3 regions of the Lactobacillus sp. M0390 genome follow, and region 2 is predicted to be linked to each of the others. Evidence: predicted binding sites of a transcription regulator. Region 2 holds the regulator's gene; each other region holds the start of a gene.

Region 1 (8,241 bases), 450 kb from region 2:
TAGTTTCACACTTTTAAAAAGTTAAATCAATAGCGTATTTTTAGGATTCTAACAAAAATTAGATTTTTATAATCCTCTGCGTTACAATATCAAAGTTATTATTTTTTTCTGTAAGGAGAACTAGGTTATGGAAACATTGCAAGAAAATTCCAAAAAAATGATGTGGCCCACCCTAGCAACTATGGCTTTCTCTATTGTTTGGAGCTTTGGTAATGTTGTTAATGGGTTCATTTATTTTGATGGAACAAAAGTTATTCTCAGTTGGATTATTATTTTCCTTCTGTTTTTCATCCCTTATGCATTAATGGTTGGTGAGCTCGGCTCTGTCTTTCAAAACTCCGAAGGTGGGGTCTCATCATGGATTAATGCTACAATCGGTCCAAAATGGGCATACTATGCTGGTTGGACTTTCTGGGCTGTTCATGTCGTTTATATCTCAAGTAAAGGTACTGGTGGCTTAAGAGGTATGTCATGGGGTATTTTTGGCAATACTACTTGGTATGACAGTTTACCTACTACTTGGACTCAATTAGCAACTCTTGCTGTCTTTTTATTCTTCTGCTGGGTTGCTAGTCGTGGTGTGCCAGTTATTAAGACTTTGTCAACGATTGCTGGTTCATCAATGTTCATCATGTCAATTTTATTCATTATCATGATGTATGCAGCACCTATGATCAATCCTCACGCGGGTTTTAATAATATCAGCTGGAACTGGAAGAATTTTGTACCTGACTTTAACCTCAAGTACTTTACTTCATTATCAATTTTAGTATTCGCAGTTGGTGGAGCTGAAAAGATTTCACCATATGTAAATAAGTTGAAAGATCCTTCTCGTAACTTCCCTAAATCAATGTTAGGTTTAGCTGGAATGGTCATGATTTCCGCAATTTTAGGAACAATTGCTTTGGCAATGATGTTTGATCCTAAGGTTGTTAACGCTAATTTAAACGAATACATCTCTAACGGACCTTACATGGCCTTTGCTAAATTGGGCCAATACTACGGTGTTGGTGGATTGTTCATGTACATTTATGCTTGGTGCAACGTTATTGGACAATTCTCAGCTTTAGTAATCAGTATCGATGCTCCATTACGTATCCTATTAGGTAGTAAGGAAGCTAAAGATTATATCCCTAAGAAGCTATTGAAAGTTAACAAGCATGGTGCCTACATCAATGGTATTTGGATGGTTGTTTGCTTATCTGGTGGTCTAATTGTTTTACAAGCTATCATGCCAAATGCTCAAGCAGTCATGGCTCAACTGGTTAAATTAAACTCTATCGTGATGCCAATGCGTTATTTATGGGTATTCATTGCTTACATTGCATTACGTAAGCAAGCAGCTAAGTTCCACAATGGCCAAAACTACGAAATGACTAAGCATCAATGGCTTGCATATACGCTTGGTGTTTGGGGATTAATTGTTACAGTTGCATGTTGCTTAATGGGAATGTACTCTGATGATCCATTTACATTATGCTTGAACATTGCTACCCCAATTGTTTTATTCTTACTTGGTATGATTTTACCAACGATTAAGCACCATCAAGATGCTAAAGAACAGTAAATACTAATTAAAGATTAATTAAGTCGCCTAATAAAAGGCGACTTTTTTTGTGCATTTAATGCTAAACTATACTTAATAAACTAAGGAGATGAAACCTGTGCCAAACTACTTAAAAGAAACAGAAGATTTACTACGTGAGCATAATTTGAAAGTCACCAAGCCACGGCTTAAAATCTTGAAATATCTGCGGACACATCATAATCATCCTACTGCAGCTACTATTTTTAAAGCAATTAGCGGCGACGAGCCAGCATATCGAGCAACAGTCTACAACACACTAAACAAATTAGTTGACGCAGGCATTGTTATCGAAATCAAAAATAGTGATGATTCCATTCATTATGACTACTTTGTAGAGCCTCATTTCCACATTATTTGTAAACAATGCGATAACATAGCTGACGTCTATTATCCAGACTTTGAAGCAGTTGAAAATCGTATGCGTGCAGAAGCTGAAAAACAAACGGGCTATGTTACGTCGGCAAGTCACCTAGAAATTTTTGGTATTTGTCCTGAATGTCAAAAGAAGAATCAAAAAAAGAAGAGCTAATTAGCTCTTCTTTTTATTTACTTTAAATACTGCTTATTTTTTAATCAATGTTCATGCTTACTAATAACTCTGCACGTTGTGCTAAGTTAACGTAAAGTTTACCATCATGTACTGAAATACCTTCAATTTCACGACCAGTATCAAATGAATAGTGATCCTTTAAAGTTCCATCGCGACCAATTTTGAAGATTAAATCATTAAATGCTAAGTAAAAATTCTTATGATCTGGATCATAAGCAAAACCTTGAACTGGTGAATTGTTGTTAACAAAATTGCCATCTGTCTTACCAACTAATTTTGGATTCCAGTTGTCACCAGTACGAGTTAGTTGCCAATATTCATAGCGATTATTCTTAGTATCATGATATACCGTGTACATTTCATAGTCGTTCATGATTACACCGTTATGGAAGTAACGCGGACTATTTTGGTCACCTACCCAAGTTTTCATTGTCCAAATCTTGTTAATTTGTAAATCACTCTTACGAATTTGAACAATTTCTTCTGAGTCAGTAGTTTCATTTAATTTATTATCATTGTTAATCACATAGATATACTTGTCACTTGCACCCATTGCTTGACCGTGACCAATTGGGATATATGGACTAACTTTAATATGCTTAACGTAATTATTAAAGTCTTTTTGTGACATGTCTAAAAGATGTTGAGCATTATATGGATTAGTTAACTTATTCAAATCATAACCAACAATGTGACCAGAGCTTAAATAAGTGTGACTCAATAAACTGGTATAAGCCCAGCCGTTTGAAACAGTTACACCTTCTGGAATATGGCCAACACGATTAATATTATCATCGGTTGGATCCTTTACGCTCAGAAGAACTGGTTGATAAAATCTTGTCTTCAGAGTCATATTACCACTTGTTAGAGTATGTGATTCTGTTTCTGGTGTGTATTCTGTAGGACTAATGTAATTAACTGAAGAACCATAATGTGTTTTCCATGCTTGGTGTTCATTTGTACCAGGCTGCGCAGGGAACGAATTAGTTACATCAGGATCAGCAATTCCTTCAGTAGTGCTTTTTCTAACAGTTATTTTGACGCTTGCTGTCGCATCACCATATGTATATTTAACTGTATAAGTTTTTGGAGTAGCACAAGAGATAGTCTCACGCGAAACTTTTACATCATCATTACTAATAACCGTACCCATGTAATTAGTTACGTATGAAATTGCATCCCGTGTGAAAAATTCATAAAATTCGTTGTTAACCAGGCTAATAGTCTTAGGAACAGCAATTTGGTTTCTAGCAAAGAATTTTTCATTTACATAACCAACTTTTCGACCATTAACATAAATTCGCCAATAGCGTGCACTTTTAGTTTCAATTAGTTGGTCTGATTGAATATGGCTATATTGAAAATTAATCCCGTCAGCGACTTTTTTGCTAACTTTACCGTCTGTTACATTTGCCCAAACCTTATAGTTTTTGTTACCAGCAACTTTAGTCATCATTGCATAGCCTGTTATTACTTGTTTAGGTGTTTTCTTTTTTACTAGCGGCTGCTTATCATTCTGAGTATCAGAGTTGGTATTACCAGGATCAGGTTGACTATTGGGATCACCACTGTCATTTTCCTCATCGGTATTTTCTCCCTGATTACTATTCTTGCTAGGAGTGGTTTTAGTTTCTCCTTGCGTTGGCTGCTGCGATTGATTAGAATCAGCCTCAACCGATGTAATTGCAAGACCAGTTGACAATGCTAGGCCAGCAAGCATTGTTGTCACAAGAATTGCAATTTTCTTAAAAAGCTTCAAAATTATTCCTCCAATATTTTAGTTTACTTTCGTATTATATAATAAGAACATTGTAACTTAGAATACAAAATTAATACACTTTCATTGACAGCATTTAATGTAAGTGATTTAATTAGCACTGTACTTATTAGAGTGCTAACAAAAATGACTTTAATTTTAGGAGGTAAAAAGATGCTTGTACCTACAGTTATTGAACAAACTGCTCGTGGCGAACGGGCTTATGACATATATTCTCGTTTGCTAAAAGATCGAATTATCATGCTCAGTGGAGAAATTAATGATGACATGGCAAATACAATTATTGCCCAGTTATTATTCCTTGATGCTCAAGACAACACTAAGGACATCTCCCTTTATATCAACTCACCCGGTGGTGTAATCACTTCCGGTTTAGCAATTATGGATACGATGAACTTCATTAAGTCAGATGTATCAACTATTGCAATCGGAATGGCTGCTTCAATGGCTTCCATTCTATTAACCAGTGGTGCAAAGGGTAAACGCTTTGCTTTACCTAACTCTACTGTTTTGATTCACCAACCTTTAGGTGGTGCTCAAGGTCAACAAACTGATATTCAAATTGCGGCTAATGAAATTTTAAAGAGCCGTGAAAAGATCAATAAGATTCTTCACGAAACTACTGGTCAACCACTTGAAAAGATTCAGAAAGATACTGAACGTGATAACTACCTAACTGCTGAAGAAGCAAAGGATTATGGCTTAATTGATGAAATTATGGTCAACCAAAAGAAGTAGTTAGATACTAATTAAACTAAAAAGATCTCCAAGCTAAATAGCTCGGAGATCTTTTTTATTCTTCTAATTTCTGTGCCATTTCATGTAGTTTAGCAAAACGGTGATTTGCACCTGATTTTGAAATAGGTCCATCTGGAACTTGCTGAGCAATCTCTTTTAATGACAGTTCCGGATTGGTCAGCCGCAATCTTGCGATTCCCTGCAGCTTTTCTGGAATATTTTCAAGCCCGATTTTACGTTCTATTAATTCAATATCCTCAACTTGTTTAGCAGCAGCATTAGCAGTCTTTTTCAAATTTGCCGTGTCACAATTAACTAAGCGATTAACCGAATTGCGCATATCACGCATAATCCTTAAGTCTTCAAAGGATAGCATTGCGTTGACTGCACCGACAACATGAAGAAAATCGCCAATTTTCTCTGCTTCCTTGAGATAGACTATATAACCCCGCCTTCTACTAATTGTTTTGGCATTAAGATTAAAGTAATGATTCATTAGTTCTAACAAATCATTGTTGTGGTCTTCATAAGCAGAGTATATTTCCAAGTGATACCTGCTTGTTTCCGGATTATTTACACTACCGCTTGCTAAGAACGCACCACGCAAATACGACATTGCGCCCTCGCGCGAATCAATTATTCTTTTAGGTATTCGCGTGATTAAACCTGAATCTGGTGCTAAGATTTCCAAATTAGTCAAAATTCCTTTGACATGATTTTGCAGACGTACCAGATATTGGTTATTCTTCTTCAATTTCATTTTACGCGAAACGATTAATAACGGTTCTACACGATACGCTGTTTTTATTAAGGAAAAAATTCGTCGAGCAATTGCTGGATTTTCAGTTGTGATATCAAGACTAAACATACGATCATGATAGTTTAAAACACCGTTCATCCGCAAAAAAGCAGCTAATTCAGCCTTTGCGTGCTCAGGATGAATTGGTAAGGAGGTAAGTTCCTTCTTTACTTCACTTGCATAACTTGCCATTGGTTATTCCGTAGTCTTTCTGGTCGACATTGCCGTAAATGCACGATTAATAATCTCGTTTGCCACTTTTTCACCATCATGGAAAACAAGGCCGCTTCGTTGGTCAATAAAGTCATCTGTGATTACCCGGCACCCTTGCTTTCGCAAGCCATCATAGTCATTTTTAACGGGTTCAATGTAGGCATCATAATCCTTAGGATTAAATTTTGACATGTCAATTTTTGCACCATTAACCAAAGTTGTGTTTACATAATGACCACCAAGATGCTTATTGATAACATCAACATGATCACAGTCGGAAAAGTGATCGGTCTCGCCAAGTTGGGTCATGATATTACAAATATAAATAACTTCGGCTTTTGTTTTTCTAACAGCTTCACCGAGGTTAGGTATCATCAAATTAGGAAGAATTGAAGTGAATAAGCTTCCTGGACCCAAAACAACTGCATCAGCTTGCATTATTGCGTCCAGAACAGGTGAAACAGCCTCCGGTTCTTTATTAGAATTCGTATCTGTTACCCAAACACGCTTGATTCGCTTGTCCTTGTTAGTTATTTCCTTTTCTCCCGCTTGGATTGTTCCGTCAATAAATTCCGCATTCAATGTTAAAGGTTCGTTTGAAGCTGGGAAAACATGCCCATCTACGCGCATCATTTTTGACAATGATTGAACAGCATCAAAAATATTACCATGCATTTCATTTAAAGCGGCAATAATCAAATTACCTATCGCATGGCCTGAGAAAAACGAGTCCGATGAATCAAAGCGGTATTGAAAAACATCTTTTTGTTCTTGTGGTATGTCACTTAGAGAAACTAATACGTTACGAATATCACCTGGTGGAACAACATTAATGAAGTTACGAATTGTTCCAGAAGAGCCGCCATCATCTGAAACTGTCACAATTGCTGTGATTTGCGCATCTTGTTCTTTTAACGCGCTCAAAACAACTGGAAGACCCGTTCCGCCACCAATTACAACAATTTTGGGTCTTCTACTTCTCGTTACCCTAATCACTTTGGAATCGCTATATGTCATATTTTCACCTTTTTCTGGTATACCTGCTAATTTCGCGATGAGTTATATCAACTGGATAGTCTTGTGACAAATCATGTGCAAGCTGCCTTGCAATTGCTACACTACGGTGTTGACCACCTGTACAGCCAATCGCAATAGTTAACTTGCTCTTTCCCTCTTTAATATACCCAGGCATGGCTGTTCTCAACAAATCTAACAGTTTTTCATAAAATACTTGAGTAATATCTTTATCCATCACATAATCGAAGACTCGCTGATCAAGTCCCGTGAAAGGACGTAGTTCAGAAATATAAAATGGATTTGGTAAAAAACGTACGTCTATCACAAGATCAGCATCAATTGGCAGACCATATTTAAAGCCAAAAGAAAGAACTTCAATTGAAAATGGCTGCTTTTCTTGATCACTAAATTCTTCAAACATTTTTTCTTTTAATTCTTGAGGAGCAAGGTTTGACGTGTCAATAATGTCATTAGCACGATTTTTAATTCCTGCAAGAATATGTCGCTCTTCAATAATGCCATCAAGTAGCCTCCCACCATGAACTAGTGGCGGAACGCGCCTTGTTTCTTTATAGCGAGCAACCAATATATCATCCGAAGCATCCAAAAAGATAATCCGTGTTTGAACACAGCTATTATCCTCAAGTGAACTTATTTCATTTATTAAGTCCTTATAGAAACTGCGCACTCTTAAATCGATTACCACTGCTACTTTAGAATAATCATCCGAGTTGACAATTAAATCCCAAAAACTTGAAAGTAAGGTTGGAGGCAAATTATCAACAACAAAGTATCCCATGTCTTCTAAGGAATGTGAAACGACAGTCTTTCCAGCCCCACTCATTCCAGTGACAATCAACAATTGTTTTTTATTATTAGTCATGTTGCACTCCCCTCTACTCAAATTATAACATACCGGGTGTTTCACATTTCAGGTCAAAAAAAAAGTTCATTACGAACTTTTTCAATCTTTATCTATGAGCAAATGCTGCAATTACTTCGCTTATTCCAAAAATAAATAGCCAGAAGGCAACGAGCCAAATTAATGTCAATGCTGAAAGCATTGGGTTGAACATTAATCCTACTGCAATCAAGAGCCCGAAAATATTCAGTATCATGTTTACCCAGAAATAAAAACCAGATAAACTGCGTAAATGCCACGTGAAAATAATTCCAGAAATTGAATCAAACAGGAACCAGAAGGCAAATAAGTATGCAATGGTTAAACCTGCTGCATCGTATGAATAGAGGAATAAAATACCAATGATGATATCCAAAACCCCCGTAACGATTGAAATCCAACTAAAGGAAACAAAATAACGAAAGCGACTATAAAATGCGAGCCAGACAAAACCTTGGACTATTGAAATAATCGCAAACAGCAAGACAAATGCGTGTAAAGCCTTATTAGGATGACTAATTAAAAATACGCCTGCAATAATCATTAATATGCCAGAGATAAGTGCGGCCCAATTAAAGCCGCGTCTTTCTCTGTAATTTGAAAAATTATCCATTTCTATTCCTCCCTGTCCGATATTTTACACTTTTTGTATTTAAAT
Region 2 (8,241 bases):
CCGTTTGCGTCATACTCATGTTACTGATCATGAAGCAGGTGGTATCACGCAGAAGATTGGTGCATATCAAGTTAGAATCGATAACCAACCAATCACATTCTTGGATACCCCAGGACACGCTGCATTCTCAAACATGCGTGAACGTGGTGCTGAAGTAACTGATATTGTTATCTTAGTTGTTGCTGCAGATGATGGTGTAATGCCACAAACTATTGAGGCCATTGACCATGCTAAAAGTGCTAAGGTTCCTATTATTGTAGCCATTAATAAAATGGATGCTCCAGGTGCAAATCCACAACACGTTACTGAACAGTTAATGAAATATAATTTAATTCCTGAAGATTATGGTGGCGACACAATTTTCGTCAATATTTCTGCTAAAACTGGTGAAAATGTTGATGAATTGTTGCAGATGATTTTATTGCAAGCTGATATGATGGAATTAAAGGCTGACTCTACACAAATGGCAATTGGTACCGTGATTGAAGCACGTCTATCTCGTGGGCGTGGTCCTGTAGCCGATGTTCTTGTTCAACAAGGAACTTTGCGTACAGGTGATCCAATTGTCGTTGGTAACCGCTTTGGTCGTGTCCGTGTAATGACAAATGATCGTGGTCGTCAAGTAGAAAAAGCAACGCCATCAATGCCAGTTGAAATCACTGGATTGAACGATGTTCCTGAATCAGCTGATAAGCTGGTTGTCTTTGAAGATGAAAAGACTGCTCGTAGTGTTGGTGAACAGAGAGCACAACAGGCATTGCAACAATCACGTGAAAACGTTCAACATGTTACTCTTGACAACTTGTTTGATACAATGAAGAAAGAGAACATGAAGGAAGTTGACGTCGTTTTGAAGGCCGATGTTCAAGGTTCAGCAGAAGCATTACAACAATCACTTGAAAAGATTGAAGTTGAAGGCGTGCGCGTCAATATCATTCACGCAGGTGTAGGTGCTGTTAATGAATCAGACGTTACACTTGCTGGAGCTTCTAACGCATTTATCATTGGGTTCAATGTTCGTCCAACGGCAACTGCCAAATCACAGGCCGAAGCTGATGGTGTTGATATTCGTTTGTACAGTATTATCTATAAAGCAATTGATGATGTTAAGGCCGCTATGCAGGGTATGCTTGAACCAACATACGAAGACAAGGTTGTTGGTAATCTAACTGTTCGTGAAACTTGGAAGGTTTCAAAGGTTGGTACAATTGCCGGTGCATTTGTTGATTCAGGTTACGTTTCTCGTGATGCTGATGTCAACTTAATACGTGATGGTGTGGTTATTTACTCAGGTAAAGTAGCTTCTCTGAAACGCTTTAAAGATGATGCCAAAATTGTTAAGCAAGGATTTGATTGTGGTTTAACCATAGAAGGCTACAATGATATTAAAGTAGGCGATGAACTTGAAGCCGTTGAGCAACAAGAGGTAAAGCCTAACAACTAGTTTAACTAGGAGGAAAACATGAAACACAGAGTAGGTCGTGTTGAAGGAGAAATCCTCCGTGAATTAACTAAAATTTTGCGGAAAAATATTCGTGATCCGCGTGTAAGTGATGTTACAATTACAGCAGTTGAATGTACTAATGATTTATCATATGCAACTATTTATTACAGTATTCTCTCTGAAAGTGTTAAAAAGGAAGAGGAAGCTGCAGCTGGTTTAGAAAAAGCAAAAGGGATGATGAGACACTTGTTAGGACAAGTGCTGACAGTCTATAAAGTCCCTGAGCTGATTTTTAAACGCGATAATTCAGTTAAATATGGTAGTAAAATTGACCGTTTAATTGCTGAAGTAAAGAAGCAAGATGAGGATCGCAATAATTAATTAAGAAGCGCTTGCGAGCGCTTTTTTTATGGAATAGGAAAATATGATAAACGGAATTTTAGTAATTGATAAAGATAAAGGCATGACAAGTGCTGATGTTGTCTATCATTTGCGAAAAGCATTACATATCAGAAAAATTGGTCATGCTGGCACTCTAGATCCAGATGTGACCGGTGTATTGCCAATTGCAATTGGTCAAGCTACTAAGCTGATTGAATTAATGCACACACAGAATAAAAAGTATGAGGGCACAGGAATTATTGGTTATGCAACTGATAGTTATGATGTGAGTGGGACAGTTTTGGAAAGTGAAAGGATCACAGCTCCAATTTCAAAGGAAACCATCCAACAAGCAATGCAAAGTTTTGTGGGAGAAATTGAACAGGTTCCGCCAATTTATTCTGCTGTCCGCGTTAATGGGAAGCATTTATATGAATACGCTCGTGCTGGTATTGAAGTAGAGCGGCCAAAGCGGCAGGTACAAGTTTATCAATATGATATTAAAAATGATCCAACCTTTGATAAGGGAAAAGGTGAAGAAACTTTTGATTTTCAGATTGAATGTAGTAAGGGCACTTACGTGAGATCTTTGGTCAACGATCTTAAAACTGAATTGAATGTTCCTGCAGTTATGGAATCATTGAGAAGAACTGCTAGCTCAGGTTTTGATTTGAGCCAAGCAGTTAAATTGGATGAAGTAATTAATGCACCAGAAAAGATTGCCGATTTTATTCAACCAATTGATGCCTTTTTCAAGGATTATGAAAGTATCAACTTGAATGATCAGCAATGGCTTAAGGTGAAAAATGGTAATGCAATAGTTTTGAAAACGAATGCAAAAAAAGTTGCGTTAAGGTACAATAGTAGCATTAAAGCAATATACGAAAAGGATGACCACATGTATCATCCGTTTTTAATGCTATTACAAAACCAGTAAGATGAAATGAAGGCTTTATTGTGCAAATTATCCATTTAACTTATCCAATTAAGGAGAATATTTTCCCTACTAAGATTGTGCTTGCTTTGGGCTTTTTTGATGGTGTACATCGTGGTCATCAACATTTAATTAGAACTGCTAGAGAAAAAGCAACTGAGAAAAAGCTTCCTCTTGCAGTGATGACATTTGACCGTCATCCCAAGTCAGTTTATCAAGGAGCAGATGTTAGCTATATCGATAGCTTAGACGAAAAAGCATACAAAATGGAAAAATTGAATGTCGATTATCTTTTGGTAATGCACTTTAGTGATGCTTTTTGTAAGTTAAGTGCTCAACAATTTATTGATGAAATTATTGTAAAACTTGAAACAGATACAGTCGTAGCTGGATTTGATTATACGTATGGTCCAAAAGACGTAGCAAATATGGAAAATTTCCCTAAGTTTGCTAAAGGCAGATTCGATATCGTCAATGTGCCACAGCAGTCATATGGTGGACAAAAAATTGGTTCTACTGAAATAAAAAAAGCCATTGTTAATGGTGACATGGAACTAGCTAATGAACTTCTTGGCTTTCCATATATGATGTCTGGAAAAATTGGTCATGGTTTGCGCAACGGGCATAAGCTCGGTTTTCCAACTGCTAATTTGGTTTGGCAAGATAATAAGGTTATTCCAAAAATTGGTGTTTATGCCACAAAAACGAAGATTGATGGGCATTGGTATGATTCAATGACTAGTGTTGGATACAATGTAACTATCGGCGATGGAAAAAAAGTTTTAATTGAATCAAATTTATTTGGCTTTGATGAAGAGGCCTATGGCAAAAAAATGACTATTAAATGGTACAAGTATACACGTGGTGAGATAAAATTTGCCAATTTGGATGATTTGAAAAAACAAATGGAAGCAGACGAGAACGAAATTAAGGCTTATTTTGCTCAGCAAAGTTAATTTTAGTTAAACAGTAATTCAAGTTAAAATTAATTGCGAAAAAATTAGCACTCAACTTGACATTCTGCTAAAAGCTAGTATCATAATAATTGTTAGCACCAAAAAAGTATGAGTGCTAAAAGTGAGGGCGATATTTATGTTGACCGAACGTCAAGAATTAATTTTAAAAACAATTATTAATGATTTTACTCAGACGCATGATCCTGTTGGCTCAAAAACAGTGATGAATCAGTTACCGATGAAAGTCTCAAGTGCGACAATTCGAAATGAAATGGCTGCACTTGAAGATAAAGGTCTTCTTGAGAAAACACATCTTTCAAGTGGACGAATTCCGTCAATGAACGGTTATCGGTACTATTTAGACAACTTGCTTGAGCCACTTAAGATACCATCCTCTGTTTACAAGAGAATTGTTAGTCAACTTGATCAACCTTTTCATCAGGTTAATGAAATTGTTCAAGAAGCAGCAAAGATTTTATCTGATTTGACTAATTACACAGCCTTTGCAGAAGGGCCAGAAAACAATGATATTACAATAACTGGTTTTAGAATTGTCTCCTTAGTTAATAGACAAGTGATGGCAATTTTAGTTACTAGTGATGGTGATGTTCACAATCAAGTTTATAACTTGCCACGTAACATCAGTGGTGATGAAATTGAAAAAGCAGTCCGAATGATTAACGATGAGTTAATTGGCAAAACGCTAAATGAAGTTACATCATCTTTGCTTAATCGAACTTTGGGTAAGAAACTTGCTGATTCTCATGCAAGTGATTTACTTGAGTTGGTTGAAGACGTCATTAAAGACGCTACAAGTGAGCAAATGTATGTTGATGGTCAGATTAATTTACTTAATAATACTTCTTTGGATGATGTTTCAAGTTTACGCTCCGTTTATGAGTTAATTGATCACAATGATTTGATTTCGGATATGGTTGATCAATGTATGAACTCAGACAGTGGTAAGTATCCAATTCGTGTTAGTTTGGGTTCAGATTTGCCAAGTGATTTACTTAAGGACTATAGTCTGCTCACTGCGGAATATAGTGTTGGTTCACATGGTAAAGGCGTAATTGCTTTACTTGGTCCTAACAATATGCCATATTCGCAAGTAATTGGTCTTTTGGAATATTTTAGAAATGAACTTGCTAAGAAACTACTTGAGTATTATGGTAGATTCAAATAAAGGAGGTTAGCCGTGAGTAAAGAAAAATATGCTAGTGAAAAAGATCTAAACAAAGATCAAACTAAAGCTGAAGAAAAAAAGTCTGATACAAAGGCTAATACTACAGATAAAAGTAAGAAACCTGAGACTTCAAAAAAGCTTGAAACAGAATTAGCAAAAATAAAAGAAGAACAAAAAGAACTAGAAGACAAGTACCTTCGTAGTCAAGCGGAAATGCAGAATATGCAAAATCGCTACAACAATGAACGTGCTCAATTGATTAAGTATGAGTCACAATCCTTAGCTAAAGATATTTTACCAGCGATGGATAATTTAGAAAGAGCATTGGAAACTAAGGTAGATGATGAGGCTTCGCGTCAACTTAAAAAGGGTGTTCAAATGACTTTGGATGCGCTTGTTAAAGCCATGAAGGATCATGGAATTAGCGAGATTGATGCTGAAAAAGCACAGTTTGATCCGAACTTACATCAAGCAGTTCAGACTGTTGCAGCTGAATCTGATGATCAAAAAGATCACGTTGTTCAGGTTCTACAAAAGGGATATTTATATAAAGATCGCACATTAAGACCAGCAATGGTTGTTGTTGCTCAATAATTGAAAGGATGATTATTAATGTCAAAAGTTATCGGTATTGACTTGGGAACTACTAACTCAGCAGTTGCAGTTCTTGAAGGAAAAGAACCTAAGATTATTACTAACCCAGAAGGTAATCGTACTACTCCATCTGTTGTTGCTTTTAAAGATGGTGAAATTCAAGTTGGTGAAGTTGCTAAGAGACAAGCAATCACCAACCCAAACACAATTTCATCAATCAAGCGTCACATGGGCGAAGCTGACTACAAAGTTAAAATTGGTGATAAAGCTTATACTCCTCAAGAAATTTCAGCAATGATTTTGCAATACATTAAGAAGTTTTCTGAAGACTACTTAGGTGAAAAGGTTACTGAAGCTGTTATTACAGTTCCTGCATACTTCAATGATGCACAACGTCAAGCAACTAAGGATGCTGGTAAGATTGCTGGTTTAGATGTTAAGAGAATCATCAATGAACCTACTGCTTCTTCACTTGCTTATGGGCTTGATAAAGATGCAGAAGATGAAAAAGTTTTAGTATACGACCTTGGTGGTGGTACTTTCGATGTTTCAGTTTTGCAATTAGGTGATGGCGTCTTCCAAGTATTGTCAACAAACGGTGATACTAACCTTGGTGGTGACGACTTTGATAACAAGATTATCGATTGGCTAGTTCAAAACTTCAAGGATGAAAATGGTGTTGATCTTTCTAAAGATAAGATGGCTTTGCAACGTCTAAAGGATGCTGCTGAAAAAGCTAAGAAGGACTTATCTGGTGTATCTTCAACTCATATCTCACTTCCATTCATTTCAGCAGGTGAATCAGGTCCACTTCACCTTGAAACAGATTTAACTCGTGCTAAATTTGATGAATTAACTGCTGATTTGGTTGACCGTACAAAGATTCCATTTGATAATGCTTTAAAGGATGCAGATTTAACTGTAAATGACATTGACAAAGTTATCTTAAATGGTGGTTCAACTCGTATTCCAGCTGTTCAAGAAGCTGTAAAGAGATGGGCTGGCAAAGACCCTGATCACTCAATTAACCCTGATGAAGCTGTTGCCCTCGGTGCCGCAATTCAAGGTGGTGTCATTTCAGGTGACGTTAAGGATGTTGTTTTACTTGATGTTACTCCACTTTCACTTGGTATTGAAACCATGGGTGGTGTCTTCACTAAGTTGATCGAAAAGAACACAACTATCCCAACTTCAAAGAGTCAAATCTTCTCAACAGCTGCTGATAATCAACCAGCCGTAGATGTTCATGTTTTACAAGGTGAACGTCCAATGGCTGCAGATGACAAGACTTTAGGTCGTTTTGAATTAACAGATATTCCTGCAGCTCCTCGTGGTGTTCCTCAAATTCAAGTTACTTTCGACATCGACAAGAACGGTATCGTTAACGTATCTGCTAAGGATATGGGTACTGGTAAGGAACAAAAGATTACTATTAAGAGTTCATCTGGTTTGTCTGATGAAGAAATTCAAAAGATGCAAAAAGAAGCTGAAGAGCATGCTGAAGAAGACAAGAAGAAGAAAGAAGAAGTTGATCTTCGTAACGAAGTTGACCAATTAATCTTCTCAACTGAAAAGACTTTGGAAGATGTTAAGGATAAAGTATCTGAAGAAGATACTAAGAAAGTCAAAGATGCTCTTGAAGCTTTAAAGAAGGCTCAAAAAGATAACAACTTGGACGAAATGAAGACCAAGAAGGATGAATTATCTAAGGTTGCTCAAGACTTGGCTGTTAAGCTTTACCAAGCTAATGGTGGTGCTCAAGGTGCTGAAGGCCAAGCTGGTCCTCAAAACCCTGGTTCACAAGATGGCAATTCAACAGGTGGTTCTGCTGACGAAGGTGAATTTCATAAAGTAGACCCAGACAAGTAAAGGGTTTATAATTAAATAAATTAGAAAAGAACTGCCGCAATAGTAGTTCTTTTCTTTTGTAAAGTAAGGAGCTTTTAGATGGCACAAGAAGATTATTATGACGTGCTAGGTGTTAGTCGTGATGCCAGTGATAAAGAAATCAACTCTGCTTACCGTAAATTAGCTAAAAAGTATCACCCTGATATAAACCATGAGCCAGGTGCTGAAGAAAAGTATAAGAAAATTAATGAAGCTTATGAAGTTCTTCATGACCAACAAAAGCGTGCACAGTATGACCAATTTGGTTCTGCTGGTGTAAATGGTCAAGGTGGCTTTGGCGGTGGAGCAGGTCAGGGCTATGGTGACTTCAGTGGTTTTGGTGACTTTAGCGATATTTTCGGTGATATCTTTGGTAATGGTGCGCGTCAGCAACATGTTGATCCAACTGCACCTACTAGGGGCGAAGATTTAGATTATACTTTAACCATTGATTTTATGGATGCAATTACTGGTAAGAAGACTCAGGTTTCATATACTCGTAGCGAAACCTGTTCAACTTGTCAGGGTAGTGGCGCTGAAAAAGGAACACATCCAACAACATGTGACAAGTGTCAAGGAACTGGTTATATGACCATTACGCAACAGTCTTTAGTTGGTGTTGTACGAAGACAAACGACATGTGACAAGTGTCATGGCCGTGGTGTAATTATTGAGCATCCATGTCAGACATGTCATGGTAATGGTGTTGTTGATGGCAAGAATACGATTGAAGTTAATATTCCTGCAGGTATTGATAATGGCCAACAATTGCGCTATGAAGGTCAAGGTGAAGCTGGTAAAAATGGTGGACCTTACGGGGACCTATACATCAGTTATCGAATTAAGCCTTCAAAAGAAT
Region 3 (8,241 bases), on a different contig from region 2:
TCATTATTGGTTTTGCCAATAATAAAGACGGTTATGCCAATATAAAAAAACAGGCTTTTTGGCTAGACGTTGCCTTTACGTCTTTGATGCAAAATTATAAATTTAATAACTTTAAGGCGTTTGGGCATTCAAATGGTGGTCTTATTTGGACATACTGGTTAGAACACTACTATGCGCAGTATTCTGATGATGTAAGGATTAAGCGGTTGATGACGTTGGGAACACCTTATAATTTTACTGAAAATAACATCAATAACCGTACACAAATGCTAGCCGATTTTATTAAAAATCGTACAGCACTTCCAGAAAACTTGAAAGTCTACTCATTATCTGGTGGTAAAAGCTATGAATCGGATGGAATTGTGCCAGAAACTAGTGTTGCCGCAGGTAAGTTTATTTTTCAAAAACAGGTCAAATCTTACACGGCAATGACGGTCACTGGCGAAAAGGCAGACCACTCGGATTTGCCACAAAATAAACAGGTAATACAAGCCATTCGGGAGTATTTGCTAAAAAAACCTGATAGACCTGGGAGACCAGAAAAAAATTTAAAGCCAAGAAGAAGGAGAAGTAATCGATGAAATATCATGAACAGCCAACTAAGATTGAAGTTATCGGTGGCAAAGTTAATAACTTAAAGAACATTAATGTTGATATCCCACTACATAAATTCGTGGCAATCTCAGGCTTGAGCGGTTCAGGGAAATCGAGTCTCGCAATGGGGATTCTTTATTCAGAGGGAGCACGACGTTATCTCGATTCACTTGCAGCTTATACTAAAAGGCGGATTAGTCAGGTCGGTAGGGCACAGGTTGATGAAGTGCGTCATATTCCTTCTGCACTTGCTTTGCGCCAACGCCCAACTATTCCTGGTGTTCGGTCAACCGTAGGCACAGTAACAGAGGTTTTTAACGTCCTACGTTTGATTTTTTCACGCTTGGGCTCACCTGTATGTCCTAATGGGCATAGATTAGCGCCAACCATTAAAATTGCTGAAGCGATGGACTTAACTGGAGAGGCAATGGGACGTGTTACTTGTCCAACCTGTGGTGTTCAGTTTTATGCTTTTAGTGCTGAAGACTTTGCTTTTAACTCAGATGGTGCATGTCAAAAGTGTCAGGGGTTAGGAACCGTTGAACAAATTGACGATGATAAGATTATTGCAGATGAAAATCTATCATTGGAAAATGGCGCAGTTGCCACATGGCAAATCCCCGGAAGAAATTGGATGTGACGCATTGCCCGTGAGCTAGGTGTTCGGACAGATGTTCCGTATAAAGAATTGTCCGAGGATGAAAAAGAAATTGTTTTACACGGTGAGGAACGGAAAATACCAGTTGATATTCCAACTTCGACTGGGCGAGTTTATCACCTTGACGCACTTTATGAAAATGCCTATAACGCTGTCGCAAATTCACGCAAAACGACTAAGTCTGAACGTGGTTTAGAAAGAATCAACTCTTTTTATCGTTTCAAGCCTTGTCCACGCTGTCACGGCTATCGGATTGATCCAAGTCGCTGGAATCAGTTGGTGGCAGGGAAGAACATTATCGAGGCCGAACAACTTACGCTGGGTGAGTTAGCAGACTATTTAAAGAAAATTATGGCATGGCTTCCAGCAGACATGCATGATTTAGCTGAAAACTTAACTGGTGAACTGATGCATCAGGTTAAACCGTTACTAAAATTAGGTCTAGACTACTTAAGCTTAGATCGTCAAGCTAATAGCTTATCTACTGGTGAGTTGCAACGGATTCAGCTTGGTCGGACCTTGAGGACAGAGACGACAGGAGTGCTCTATGTTTTGGACGAGCCATCTGTCGGACTGCATCCAGATAATGTTGCTGGCTTAATTGAGGTCTTCCATGAGCTCGTCAACCAAGGTAATTCGCTTGTTGTTGTTGACCATGAAACTTCTATTATTGAGGCAGCTGATTGGATAATTGAAATTGGTCCTGGTTCGGGTTCAGAAGGTGGTCAAATAATTGCGCAAGGAACCCCGAAAGAAATTGAGCAAACTAATACTTCATTAATAGGGCAATATTTAACTGGGGATGCACCGTTATATGTAAGAAAAAGTGCTAAACCTGATGATCTTTTTAAAGATGGCACGATTGCTTTAACTGTTAATAAGCGCTTCAACTTGAAAGATGTCCATGCTGAGATACCAGTTGGACGCCTTACTTCTGTTACAGGTTTTTCCGGTGCTGGAAAAACGACTTTGATTCTAGACTCACTTTTACCAGCTCTAAAGGCTGAAAAAGAAGGCAGTGCTAAACCTGAGTGGGTGACTAGTCTTACAAGCAATGGCATCAAAAATGTAATCAGCGTTGACTCGTCACCTGTTGGTAAAAACCAACGTTCCACGGTAGCAACATACACAGACATTATGGATAACTTACGTAAGTTATTTGCACAGCAACCACTAGCTAAAGAATTGAAATATCGTGCCTCCCATTTTTCTTATAATAATAAAGAAGGAGCATGTCCGGCATGTGGTGGAACTGGGGTAATTTCACTTGATATTCAGTATTTACCGGACATGGTGGAAACATGTTCTGTATGTGGCGGCCACCGTTTTAATCAAGATGTTTTAAGGGTTAAATGGCATGATTTAAGTATTGCGGACGTGCTGGATTATTCAGTTGATGATGCATTGAAGGAAAATCTTTTTGGGGATGAACCCAAAATTGCTAAGACGATTGAAACTCTGCATGATATGGGGTTAGGTTACCTTCACTTAGGAGAATCAACGCCAGCATTATCAGGTGGAGAAGCACAACGATTGAAATTAACCAGCCATATTCACCGCCAACAAAAGGGCAGCCTCTTTGTTTTTGATGAGCCAACCGTGGGTTTGCATCCAAGCGACGTTAGAACGTTGCTGCAGGTTTTTCAAAAATTGTTAGACCAGCATGCAACAATCATTACAATTACACATGACCTCGATATTATGGCCAATAGTGATTATATGATTGACATGGGTCCGCGTGGCGGATTGAACGGTGGAAAAATAATTGCCTGTGGGACACCTGTGGATATTTCACACCAAAAAGATAGTTTAACGGCAAAATATTTGCGTGAGCACATAAATTTATATCAAAAATAAACCAAAGTCTAGGCCTTGTAGTAGTCGTAAACGCGATTACTGCAAGGTTTTTTGCTACAAAAGAAATTTCACAAATAAAATGTGGAAAAGTTTTGCAAAAAGGTTGCATTCTGTGGATAACCTGTTAGAATATTATATGTAAGCAATTAGCAGTCGAACACATCGAGTGCTAATTACAGATTTTATCCTATAAAGGGGTGCATATTTATGGCATATTTTGACAACGAATTTGATAATTTATTTAACGAACTTAACAACTCTTTCTTTAACGATGATAATAATGGCTCTATCCCAGTTCACTATTCAAGCATGAACATTTCTCCACAAGGAATTAATCAGAGCGAACAAATGCCTGGTCAACCAAAAAAGGAGAAACCAATTGGTGTTGACCTAGTTGAACAAGCTAAAAACAATAAATACGATCCGGTAATCGGTCGTGATGAGCAAATCCAAGAAGTAATAGAAATTTTGAGTAGACGTAAGAAGAACAATCCTGTTTTAGTAGGTCCTGCCGGAGTTGGTAAAACTGCAATTGTTGAAGGCCTAGCTCAAAAGATTGCACAAGGTGATGTTCCTGATAAGATGAAGGACAAGCATATTATTGCAATTAATATTAATGACATGGTTGCAGGCTCAAGTCTACGTGGTAGTTTTGAAGAGCGCCTGAAGAAAGTCATTGATGAAGCAAAGAAGAACCCTAACATCATCTTGTTCATTGATGAAATTCATAACATTGTTGGTGCAGGTTCAACAGATTCTGAAAACAATAGTGATGATGCCGCAAACATTTTGAAACCTGCTTTGGCAAGTGGCGACTTAAACTTAATCGGTGCAACTACAACAGGGGAATACCGTAGAATTGAAAATGATGCTGCTCTAGCACGTCGTTTCCAACCAGTCCAAGTTCCAGAACCTTCAACTGATGTAACTGTTAAAATTCTGGAAGGGTTAAAGAAAAAATACGAAGACTATCACCACGTTAAATACAGTGACAGTGCTTTGCGTTTAGCAGTTGAATTGTCACAACGGTATATTCAGGGACGCTATTTACCTGATAAAGCAATCGATTTAATGGATGAAGCTGGTGCTAAAAAAGGTCTCGACAGCGTTCCAAGTGATGAAGCCACTCTGAAAAAGAGAATTAGCAGCCTTGAAAGAGAAAAAGCAGAAGCAGCTAAAAATGAAGACTATGCAAAGGCAAGCGACTTGAAGAAGAGAATTGAAAAACTTCAAGAACAGGCCGAGCATATTGATGAAACTGCAACACCAAAGGTAACTGATCAAGATATTTACGCTTTAATTGAAGCTAAGACCAAGATTCCAATGAGCGAATTGCATGCTAACGAAAGTCAAAAGAATCTCAACTTGGCTGAAAAATTGAAGAAAGCTGTTATTGATCAGGACAACGCTGTTGATGTTATTACTGATGCAATTGCTCGTAAGCAAGTCTTCAAAGATAACAATCGTCCTACTGGTTCATTCTTATTAACTGGACCAACTGGAGTGGGCAAGACAGAATTGGCTAAGCAACTTGCTATTCAATTATTTGGTGGCGAAGATCACCTAATTCGGCTTGATATGTCAGAATATCAAGATCAAATGGCAGTTAACAAGTTAATTGGTTCTGCACCTGGCTACGTTGGTTATGGTGAAGGCGGCCAATTGACTGAAAAAGTTCGCCACCAACCATACAGCTTAATTCTGTTCGATGAAATAGAGAAAGCTAACCCCCAAGTCTTCAACGCATTATTGCAGATTATGGATGATGGACGTCTGACAGATGCTCAAGGCAGAACTGTTTCCTTCAAGGACACAATTCTAATTATGACCTCAAACGCTGGTTACTCTGACAACTTGTTAAAAGATGGTAAAGTGGATCACGATAAGATGATTAAGGCTTTAGAAGCATACTTCAGACCAGAATTTTTGAACAGATTAGACGCAATTGTGCCATTTAATTCATTGACTGAAACTGACATGACTAAGATCATCGACATTTACCTAAAGAAGATGTCACATGTCTTGGCAAAGAAAGATGTTAAAGTTGAAGTTTCTGATGATGCTAAAGCTTACTTCGCTGAAAAAGGTTATGACAAGAAATTTGGTGCACGTCCTCTTCGTCGAGTAGTTGAACAAGACATGGAGACGCCAATCGCTAAATTATTGCTAAAAGAGCCAGATACTAAAGAAGTTAAATTTACTGCTGATGATAAGCATGTTTATCTCAATGGTGAAGTAATTTTAGATATTGAGCCAAAAGCTGATTCAAATGATGAGCAAACTGAAGCTGAAGAAACAAAAGAATAATTGTTGCTTAAAAGTCATTCCGAAAGGAATGGCTTTTTTGCTTTATAAACTTTTTACGAGTAAATAAGGTGGTGTTTCACGTGTGACATTTTTGACGGAGAGACTCTTAGAATTAATCTTTGGAAAGCTGTTGACAGTAGTAAAATTATGGTTTACATTAGTTAACAATTAAATAATAATTAAAAGTTAAAAAGAGATTTTTAACTGATGTTTTTAAGGAAAAAGTAGGAGCATTGCTATGAAACAAAAAGTAGAAGACCTTGACTGGAAAAATTTAGGCTTTGTTTATCGCGATTTACCATATCGTTATGAGGCTAAATATAGAGACGGCGAGTGGCAAGAGGGAAAATTGATTGAAGATTCTACTCTTGTTCTTTCCGAAGGTGCAGAAATTTTGCACTACGGTCAAGAAATTTTTGAAGGATTGAAGGCTTATCGTAGAGAAGACGGTAAGATTAACTTGTTTCGTCCCGATGAAAATGCGCATCGATTTGCGTTATCTGCTGAGCGTTTGGCAATGCCACCATTTCCAGAAGATCGCTTTGTTGAAGCTGTTAAGCAAGTAGTTTTGGCAAACAAGGAGTATGTGCCACCTTATGATAGTGGTGCAACGCTTTATTTACGTCCATTTATGATTGGGACATCCAATGTTTTGGGTGTCCAGGCGGCCAATGAATATACCTTCCGCATTTTTGCTGTTCCGGTTGGCGCTTATATTAAGGGGCTTAACCCAGCAGATTATATTGTTAGTGAATATGACCGTGCTGCCTATGCTGGTACGGGTCAAGCAAAGACCTCTGGTAACTATGCCAGCAGTTTGCTGCCATCAGTTGAAGCTCATAAAAATGGCTTTGCGGATTGTTTATACCTTGACCCACGAGAGCACAAATATGTTGATGAATTTGGTGGCGCTAATTTTTACGGTATTACCCAAGAAGGTCAATTTGTTACACCAAAATCTAAATCAATCTTGATCTCAATTACCAAGAGGTCACTGCTGGAACTAGCTAAAAAGCAGGGCTTAAATCCAGTGGAAAGACAAATCACTTTAGAAGAAGCCTTTAACATGAAAGAAGCTGGAGCTATGGGCACTGCGGCAGTTATTTCACCAGTGGGTTCGATCACTTATGAAGGTAAAAAACATGTCATTTACAGTGAAACAGAAACAGGTCCAGTGACAACTAAACTCTATAATGAGCTAGTTGATATTCAATATGGAAAGCAAGAAGGTCCAGAGGGCTGGGTCCAAACAATTGATTAATTAAAATAGAAAAGGTGCCGAGATATCAAATCTCGGCACCTTTTTAATTGGCAATGTTCTTTAGAACCTGTTCTAACATTTTTGGAAAACTCTTATCAGCAGGTAGTGATTTATCCGCAAACCAACCAGTTCCAACATTTACAATATCACCGATAGTTAAATCACGAAGATAGCGACTAGCAAGCAACTGCTGTTTTGGATCTGAGTATTCAGTAGCCAATAGTTGATTTATCAAAGAGCGTAGCTGCTCAAAGGCTGCAGTTACTTCGGGATAAGCATTAGTCCGAGGCATTTTTAGAACTAGCTGAGTTAGTTTGAAATGCTTGAGTGCAAGTGTGCGGAACTCTGTAGCCAAAGCGATAATGCCCTTGATTCCTGTTTGCCCAAAGATTTTTTGTTGAAGTTGCTGACTTACTTGGTTGATAGCCCAAGCAACGACACAATAGCTTAATTCTTGTTGATTAGAGAAATAACTATAAAGTGCTTGTGAGCGTGTACCTAATTGTTGGGCAACTAGCGAAAAACTTAGTTCACTACCTGATTCGATTAAAGAAACGCTAGTTTCAATGATTTTTTGTTTGGATAAAATTTGACGTGGCATTATTAACCTCGAAAAGACTTGACTGTTACAATATGTAAACTATAATTACATATTGTAAATATAGTTTAGTGTTTAATATTTAAGAAGGCAAATATAATGAAAATTTTTCTATTATTGCTAATCGGTTTGGTGATAGGCACACTTGTTATCCTGTTTGGTGGCGGTGGTGCTGCAATTTATTTAGGAATATTAACAGGTTTATTTAGCTTAAAGGCTGCAAGTGCTTCGGCAACTTCATTAATGACCGCTTTACCTTCATTAATTATTGGCGCATGGAGCTATTATCGTCAAGGAAAAATTAATACTAAAATTGGTAATCAAATGTTATTGGCAGCAATTCCTGCCGTAATAGTTGGTGCACTCTTATCAAAATATATTCCTGCTAATTTGTACAAATGGTTGATAGGTGTGGTCTTAATTTTACTTGGCATCAACATGCTCATCCAAAAGAAAAATAAGACTTCGGATTCAATGCATAAGCAAGGCCATGCCAGATTGCAGGCAAGTTTATTCGGGATTTTTGGTGGACTAATGGTCGGTGTTGCAGGAATGAGCGGAGGAGCTGTAATTATTGCTGGACTGTTTTTGCTTGGCTTAAAGGACTTTCAGGCAACAGCTACTTCAACCTATGTTTTAGTGTTTATGACCGCTACAGGTGCACTGTTTCACATTGCAGGAGGCCAAGTAGATTGGGCAACAGGACTACCGTTAATGATTGGTGCATTAGTAGGAGCAATTATTGCCCCCAAATTGGCGCAACTACTGGCAAAAACAAAGATCACAAAGTATATGAAGCCAACTACTGGGGTGTTATTAATACTGCTAGGTACTAAGTCTTTACTATAAAAAAATCTGGGAAGCGCTTTCCAAAATAGTACAGATGTGCTACTATAAATTTACATTCAAGTTGGATCGTAACAGTTTAGAAACTGGCGAAACCGAAAAAGTATGCATAATTGTATG

Evidence for each region. The regulator HrcA, encoded in region 2, represses chaperone genes, less so after heat shock. The targets are predictions, from matches to a motif close to TTAGCACTCNNNNNNNNNGAGTGCTAA.
Region 1: a site for HrcA is predicted at 4,010-4,036, ahead of clpP (ATP-dependent Clp endopeptidase proteolytic subunit ClpP). Genes of this name have one in related genera too.
Region 3: a site for HrcA is predicted at 3,256-3,282, ahead of H3R25_RS06040 (ATP-dependent Clp protease ATP-binding subunit). Genes of this name have one in related genera too.

Annotation. Positions count from the first base shown of each region.
Region 1 is NZ_JACFPH010000001.1:195,049-203,289, reverse strand. Features, by position in the region: gene H3R25_RS00940 (APC family permease) at 128-1,567, shown strand; gene H3R25_RS00935 (Fur family transcriptional regulator) at 1,665-2,117, shown strand; gene H3R25_RS00930 (SH3-like domain-containing protein) at 2,158-3,897, opposite strand; gene clpP (ATP-dependent Clp endopeptidase proteolytic subunit ClpP) at 4,069-4,653, shown strand; gene whiA (DNA-binding protein WhiA) at 4,709-5,644, opposite strand; gene yvcK (gluconeogenesis factor YvcK family protein) at 5,648-6,682, opposite strand; gene rapZ (RNase adapter RapZ) at 6,687-7,565, opposite strand; gene H3R25_RS00905 (HdeD family acid-resistance protein) at 7,654-8,196, opposite strand.
Region 2 is NZ_JACFPH010000001.1:641,166-649,406, reverse strand. Features, by position in the region: gene infB (translation initiation factor IF-2) at 1-1,444, shown strand, start outside; gene H3R25_RS03105 (ribosome-binding factor A) at 1,463-1,825, shown strand; gene truB (tRNA pseudouridine(55) synthase TruB) at 1,869-2,762, shown strand; gene ribF (riboflavin biosynthesis protein RibF) at 2,783-3,715, shown strand; gene hrcA (heat-inducible transcriptional repressor HrcA) at 3,852-4,901, shown strand; gene grpE (nucleotide exchange factor GrpE) at 4,914-5,495, shown strand; gene dnaK (molecular chaperone DnaK) at 5,514-7,364, shown strand; gene dnaJ (molecular chaperone DnaJ) at 7,443-8,241, shown strand, end outside.
Region 3 is NZ_JACFPH010000002.1:427,505-435,745, reverse strand. Features, by position in the region: gene H3R25_RS06050 (alpha/beta hydrolase) at 1-581, shown strand, start outside; partial or broken gene H3R25_RS06045 (ATP-binding cassette domain-containing protein) at 578-3,109, shown strand; gene H3R25_RS06040 (ATP-dependent Clp protease ATP-binding subunit) at 3,317-5,416, shown strand; gene H3R25_RS06035 (branched-chain amino acid aminotransferase) at 5,655-6,677, shown strand; gene H3R25_RS06030 (TetR/AcrR family transcriptional regulator) at 6,721-7,278, opposite strand; gene H3R25_RS06025 (sulfite exporter TauE/SafE family protein) at 7,375-8,124, shown strand.